2 regions of the Cupriavidus sp. H19C3 genome follow, and region 1 is predicted to be linked to the other one. Evidence: riboswitches for the same ligand, from Rfam matches in the RefSeq annotation. Region 1 holds a riboswitch; the other holds the start of a gene.

Region 1 (3,524 bases):
GTTAGCGAGCCGGGGCCCGGGCGGACCATCAGCTCACGAGTGCCTTGCCATTGCGCACAAACGGCAGTTTAACCACAGTTGCGGTCAGTTTGCGGTCACGAATGGCCACCTGGACCTCGCTGCCGATCGCGACTTCCTTCGGTAACCGTGCGAATGCGATAGACAGCGACAGCGACGGGCTGAAGGTGCCGCTGGTGATCTCGCCGTCGCCGGCGGGGGTGATGACCTTCTGGTGCGCGCGCAGCACGCCACCCTTGTCGCGCAGGATCAGCCCGGCAAAGGTCTGGCGCTGGCCGTCGGCCAGCAGCGCGGCCTTGCCGGTGAAGTCACGCTCGCTTTGCAGATCGACGGTCCAGGCCAGGCCGGCGTCGAGCGGCGAGGTATGGATGTCCATGTCCTGGCCGTAGAGGTTCATGCCGGCTTCCAGGCGCAGCGTGTCGCGCGCGCCCAGGCCGGCCGGGCGCACGCCGGCGGCCTCCAGCTTTTCCCAGATGGCGGCCACGTTGGCCGCGGGTACCACCAGTTCGAAACCGTCCTCGCCCGTGTAACCGGTGCGGGCGACCATCAGTTCGCCCACGGCGGGGTCCTGCACCACCAGCGCATTGAACGGCTTGAGCGCGTCGGCAGGGCGGGTGGAGGGGAAGGCCGCGTACACGCGGCTGCGCGCATTGGGGCCCTGCACGGCGACGATCGCGAGCGCGTCGGTGCCGGCCGGCGCCACATCGCCGCGGCGCGGCGTGATGGTGACATCGCTGCCGGTGGCGGCATTGCGCGCGCGGATCCATTCGATATCGCCGAGCGCCGTGCTGGCGTTCACCACCAGGCGGAAGCGGTCCTCGGCAAAGAAATAGACGATCAGGTCGTCGATGACGCCGCCTTTCTCGTCGAGCATGCAGGAATACAGGGCCTTGCCCGGCGTCTGCAGCTTGTCGACGTTATTGGCCAGCAGGCCGCGCAGGAAAGTACGGGTATTGGCGCCGGTCAGGTCGACCACGCACATGTGGGAGACGTCGAACATGCCGGCGTCGCTGCGCACGGCGTGATGTTCCTCGATCTGGGAGCCGTAGTTGACGGGCATGTCCCAGCCGCCAAAATCGACCATGCGGGCGCCAAGGGCGCGGTGAATGGCGTTGAGGGGCGTGGCCTGAAGTGTCATGGAGTCCTCGGAGGCGGCGTGGTTCGGGTCGCGAAAACAATAAAGGGGTCATCCGTCGCGAACGCTTTCGCAGCGTCCGCGACGGATGACCCCTCTGTCCTCGATACCTGAGAGATTACGACGCGCCTGTGCGCGTCGTGCGCCCCTTCGGTGGACACGCTCATCATGCACGGATGCTATGACGGGTGTCGCTCTCCAGAGTTCTGCATGCATCGTGTGCATGTTGCATGCAGATCCGACCGGTCCATGGTGCCTGAGAGTTTTCGGGTGATACCCCTTCGGCGGCGCAAGTCTGCGCGCTCTCCCGGACGGATGCGCGTGAATGTACGGGAGCGCGGAGGGCGTGTCAACGCCGGGAGCGCCATCGCGGCCGCGCCAGGGAACGGTCGGCTGGGCCTTCCCTGCGCCCCGGCTGCCGGCCAGGCCGGGCGCGTGACGCCTCCGGAAGGCACCTGGAGGTAATTATTTCCTGTCCTTGGTAATGACGTTACCCACCACGCCGCCGACGGCTGCCCCGCCGAGCGTGCCCAGTGCACTGCCGTCGGTCAGCACGGCACCGCCGGCCGCGCCGACGCCGGCGCCGATTGCGGTATTGCGCTGGCGCGGCGTCCAGTCCGCGCAGCCTGCGAACATCGTGACGGTGACACCCACGAGCGTGGCGCGGGACAGGATCTTCGAGATCTTCATGATGGCCTCCATCGGTTGTTGAGGTTGTGGAACTCGTCGACGGCGCGGGCGCCCGGCAACGCGGGCCCCGTGCCTTCGTGCTCCTCAGAGGCAACAAACATGCCCCGGGTTGCGCATTGCTTACGCCCGTTGGCAGTTGTTACTTCCGTGAAACAGGTGGGCCGGCGGAGCGGTGCATGCGGCGATTGGCGGGGACGCGCGTGTTAACATCGTCCGCTTTGCACACCGCCCCCGCATCGCTCTCGCACGTGCCTGAGCCGGCACGTCGAGCCGGTGCCGCACGTCGGTGCCTCGGTGCGCCAGCGCCCCAGCCGCCTACCCCTCGCCACCTCTAGCCTCATGACCCACGGACTCAACGCCGCCCAATCCGAAGCCGTCCGCTACCTGGACGGACCGTGCCTCGTGCTGGCCGGCGCGGGCTCCGGCAAGACGCGTGTGATCACGCAAAAGATCGCGCACCTGATCGAGGACAAGGGCTTCGAGCCGCGCCATATCGCCGCCGTGACCTTTACCAACAAGGCGGCCAAGGAGATGCAGGAGCGCATCGCCAAGCTGATGGAGGGCAAGACCACGCGCGAGGGCAAGCGCATTCCGCTCAAGCAGCTCACGGTTTGTACTTTTCACTCGCTGGGCGTGCAGATCCTGCGCATGGAGGCCGAGCACGTCGGCCTCAAGCCACAGTTCTCGATCATGGATTCGGACGACTGCTTCGGCCTGGTGCAGGAACAGCTCGCCACCACCGACAAGAAGCTGATCCGCAGCGTGCAGAGCACCATCTCGCTGTGGAAGAACGGCATGATCGATCCGGAGGCCGCGATCGCGCAGGCCGCCAGCGCCGAGGAGCACCAGGCCGCGCTGGTCTACCGCAACTACGTCGCCACGCTGCATGCGTACCAGGCGGTCGACTTCGACGACCTGATCCGGTTGCCGGCCGAGCTGTTCGCGCGCGACGAGACCGTGCGCCTCAAGTGGCAGAACCGGCTGCGCTACTTCCTGGTCGACGAATACCAGGACACCAACGCCTGCCAGTACCAGTTGCTCAAGCAGCTGGCCGGTGGCTCGCACCTGCGCGCGCCGGCATTCACCGCGGTGGGCGACGACGACCAGGCCATCTACGGCTGGCGCGGCGCCACGCTCGACAACCTGCGCCTGCTGCAGACCGACTACCCCGACCTCAAGGTCATCAAGCTCGAGCAGAACTACCGCTCGACCGTGCGCATCCTGGAGGCGGCCAACGCGGTCATCGCCAACAATCCCAAGCTGTTCGACAAGAAGCTCTGGAGCGAACACGGCATGGGCGATCCGATTGCCGTGCACCCGATGAACGACGAGGAGCACGAGGCCGAGTCCGTGGTGTTTCGCCTGTCGGCACACAAGTTCGAACGGCGCGCGCAGTTCCGCGACTACGCCATCCTCTATCGCGGCAATCACCAGGCGCGCCTGTTCGAGCAGATCCTGCGGCGCGAGCGCATTCCCTATGTGCTGTCCGGCGGCCAGAGCTTCTTCGACAAGGCCGAGATCAAGGACATCTGCGCGTACCTGCGCCTGATCGCCAACCCCGACGACGATCCCGCCTTTATCCGCGCCATCACCACGCCCCGGCGCGGGGTGGGCAATACCACGCTGGAAGTGCTCGGCACTTTTGCTGGCCAGGCCAGGGTGTCGCTGTTCGAGGCCGCGA
Region 2 (3,524 bases), on a different replicon from region 1:
GATGCGCGCGTGCCGTTCGACGAGGGCCGCCTGATCGCGAGCATGATCCCGCGCGCGCATTTCGTGCCGCTGGAGAGCGGCAACCATCTGCTGCTCGAAGACGAGCCCGCGTGGGACCGCTGGCTCGAGGAGGTGCGCGCGTTCCTGCCGGCGTCGCAGCCGGTGGCGGACCCGGCCTTCACCACGCTGACGCGGCGCGAACGCGATATCGTGGTGCTGATCGCGCAAGGGCGCGACAACGCGCAGATCGCCGCGCACCTGGGGCTGTGCGAGAAGACCGTGCGCAATCACATCACGAGCATCTTCTCCAAGCTCGAAGTGGAGAACCGTTCGCAGGCGATCGTGCTCGCGCGCGAGGCCGGTTTCGACCGGCCCCGCGCGTGACGCACGGGCACGTTTGCCTCGGCGTCCCGGGTCACCGACGCGAGCTCAGGCCGCGTGCCGCCATGCCGTCGGCGTGACCGGCGCGGGCAGGGCACCGCTGAACGCGAAGTCCACTTCGGGCACACGCCCGCTGATCAGTTCGGCAATGGCACGTCCCGATCCGCACCCGTGCGTCCATCCCAGCGTGCCGTGGCCCGTGTTGAGCCAGAGCCCGTCCACGCCGCTCGCGCCGATGTACGGCACATTGCCCGGCGTGGCGGGCCGCAGGCCGGTCCAGTAGCTGGCGAGCTCGGGCCGGCTCATGCCTGGAAAGATGTCGAGCGTGCGGCGGACGATGGCTTCGCAACGCACCGGATTGAGCGCCATGCCATAGCCGTTCAGCTCCGCCGTGCCCGCAATGCGCAGGCGGTCGCCAAAGCGCGAGAACACCAGTTTGTACTCGTCGTCGGTCAGGCTGACCGTCGGCGCGCGCGCGGGGTCGAGCACCGGCAGCGTGGCCGAGTAACCCTTGGCCGGATAGATATCGAGCTTGACGCCGAGCGGACGGGCAAGCATCGGACTGAAGCTGCCGAGCGCGAGCACGTAGGCATCGGCGCGCGCAATCTGGTAGCCGCCGGTTTCGTCGGCAAACTCCACGCCGCGCATGCGGCCGCCTTCGGCATGCAGCTTCTGCACGCGTACGCCATAGCGGAAGCGCACGCCATGGGCCTCGCACAAGGCCGCAAGCCGCGTGGTAAAGCGGTGCACATCGCCGGACTCGTCCTGGCTCGTGTAGGTGGCGCCGGCCAGGCGCGGCGCGATCGAGGCCAGGGCGGGTTCGAGCCGGACCACTTCGTCCGGGCCGACCACGCGCCGCTCGCAACCGAGTTCGCGCATGATGCGCGCCGGCTCGATGGCGGCATCGAATTCCTTCTGGCTGGTATAGAAATGCAGGATGCCGCGCGTGAGCTGGTCGTACTCGATGCCGGTCTCCTGCCGCAATGCCTGCAGGCTGGCGCGGCTATAGGTGCCCAGGTTGAGGATCTGGATCATGTTGTGCGTGGAGCGGCGCGCCGCGCATTCGCGCAGGAACTTGAGGCCCCACGACCACTGTGCCGGATCGGCGCGCAGGCGGAACAGCAACGGCGCATCCTCGCGGCCGAGCCAGCGCAGGAGCTTCCACGGCGCGGCCGGATTGGCCCAGGGTTCGGCGTGGCTGACGGAGATCTGTCCGCCGTTGCCGAAACTGGTCTCGCGCGCCGCGCCGTTGTTGCGCTCGAGGACCGTGACTTCATGCCCGGCCTTGGCCAGGTACCACGCCGAGGCGACGCCGATCACGCCCGCCCCCATAACGATGACTTTCATTTCTCAGGCTCCGGAAAGTAAAGGGGGCAGGCGGATCATCATGATCCGCCTGCCCCCACTGTCCTTTTGCCTGAGAGATTCGCCATGCCAGCCGCGCGTTGCATGCGCGGACCGGCGCTGGCTTGCCCCTTCGGCGGCTGCCTCGCCGGGTGATGCCGGCCTGTTGATCTGCCGGCGTGCCCACGCGTGCAACGCTCTCCAGTTTGTCGGTCTAGTCCGTCGATCCAGTCTTCGCACATGGGGTGTCTGGCACCCGTGCACCTGAGCGTTCCGAGGGTTACGCCTTCGGTACGGTCGCCGCAAGGGCGCACCGTTCTCCTGGATGGCGCGACAGTAACACGCGTGCATGGCATTCCGCAAGGCACGGGCGCGGCATGCCGGTGCCCGCGTCCCGATGGACTACGCTGGGTAGTGCGCGGGCAACCGGTGCACGCGCCCCCTCTTGCCACGCCCGACACGATGCCTGCACGGCGACTGCGATCGCGTCGGACGGAAAGGACTTCCCATGGCCTCATCTACCACCCCGGCGTCCGCCAACCCGGCGCCCACCGATCTCACCGCGCTCAAGGGCCGCCAGCAGGCCGCATGGGCCAGCGGCGACTATGCGGTGATCGGCACCACGCTGCAACTCGTGGGCGAGCAACTGGCGGAAGCCTGCGATCTGCGCTGGGACGAAGCGGTACTGGACGTGGCCGCCGGCAACGGCAACGCCACGCTGGCGGCCGCTCGCCGCGGCTGCAAGGTGACCTCGACCGATTACGTGGGCACCTTGCTCGAGCGTGGCGCCGAGCGTGCCCGCGCGGAACGCTTCGACGTGACCTTCCGGCAGGCGGATGCCGAGGCCCTGCCATTCGACGATGGCAGCTTCGACGCCGTGCTATCCACCTTTGGCGTGATGTTCGCGCCCGACCAGAAGCAATGCGCGGCGGAAATGGCGCGCGTGTGCCGACCCGGCGGCCGCATCGGCCTGGCCAACTGGACGCCGCAGGGATTCGTCGGGCAGATGTTCAAGGCGCTCGGTGCGTATGTGCCACCGCCGCCCGACGTCGCGCCACCGTCCAGGTGGGGCGTGGAGGAACATCTGCACACACTGTTCGATCCTCATGGCGTGACTATCGCGGTCACGCCTCGCATGTTCCGCTTCCGCTACCGGTCGCCCGCGCATTTCATCGAGGTATTCCGCACCTGGTACGGCCCCGTGCACAAGGCCTTCGCCGCGTTGCCACCCGACCGTGCCGATGCGCTCACGCGCGACCTCACCGATCTCCTCGACAGCCTCAACGTGGCCGGCAGCGAGGCCATGGTGGTGCCCAGCGAATACCTGGAGGTGGTCATCACCCGGCACTAGCTGCGGTCGGGCGCGCGGGGCGGGCGGCGCCGCGCTTTGCCCGCACCTCCGCCCGCGCTTCCGCCCCGTGCCCGGAGCCTTCTTGCAAAGCGCGCTTGACATACAGATCTGTCTACTCCAGACTAGTAGACAGATCTGTATCATTTTGGCCGGATGTGGCCGCCGGTGCAGATCGTGGTTGTCGTGCAATTTGTTCCAGATCCGATTTCCCTGACCCATCCTTGAGGAGCCCTGTCATGTCGAATTCCCCCGAAGTCCGTCCGCCGGTCCCGCCGTTTACCCGTGAAAGCGCTATCGCCAAGGTACGCGGCGCGGAGGATGGCTGGAACAGCCGCGATCCGCAGCGCGTATCGCTGGCCTATACCGTCGACAGCGCGTGGCGCAATCGGGCCGAGTTCGTCAACGGTCGTCCGCAGATCGTGGAATTCCTCACGCGCAAATGGAACAA

What was found. A riboswitch is a leader RNA that binds a small molecule or an ion and turns the genes downstream of it on or off. The one in region 1 is predicted to bind glycine.
Region 2: linked by a shared signal. The riboswitch ahead of DFLDMN_RS22620 (D-amino acid dehydrogenase) and the one ahead of gcvT (glycine cleavage system aminomethyltransferase GcvT) in region 1 are both predicted to bind glycine.

The regions. Positions count from the first base shown of each region.
Region 1 is NZ_CP184985.1:2,842,783-2,846,306, forward strand. Features, by position in the region: gene gcvT (glycine cleavage system aminomethyltransferase GcvT) at 29-1,156, opposite strand; glycine riboswitch at 1,241-1,365, opposite strand; glycine riboswitch at 1,387-1,473, opposite strand; gene DFLDMN_RS13095 (YMGG-like glycine zipper-containing protein) at 1,619-1,843, opposite strand; gene DFLDMN_RS13100 (UvrD-helicase domain-containing protein) at 2,183-3,524, shown strand, end outside.
Region 2 is NZ_CP184986.1:690,001-693,524, forward strand. Features, by position in the region: gene DFLDMN_RS22615 (alpha/beta fold hydrolase) at 1-384, shown strand, start outside; gene DFLDMN_RS22620 (D-amino acid dehydrogenase) at 430-1,728, opposite strand; glycine riboswitch at 1,777-1,940, opposite strand; gene DFLDMN_RS22625 (class I SAM-dependent methyltransferase) at 2,234-3,076, shown strand; gene DFLDMN_RS22630 (DUF1348 family protein) at 3,313-3,524, shown strand, end outside.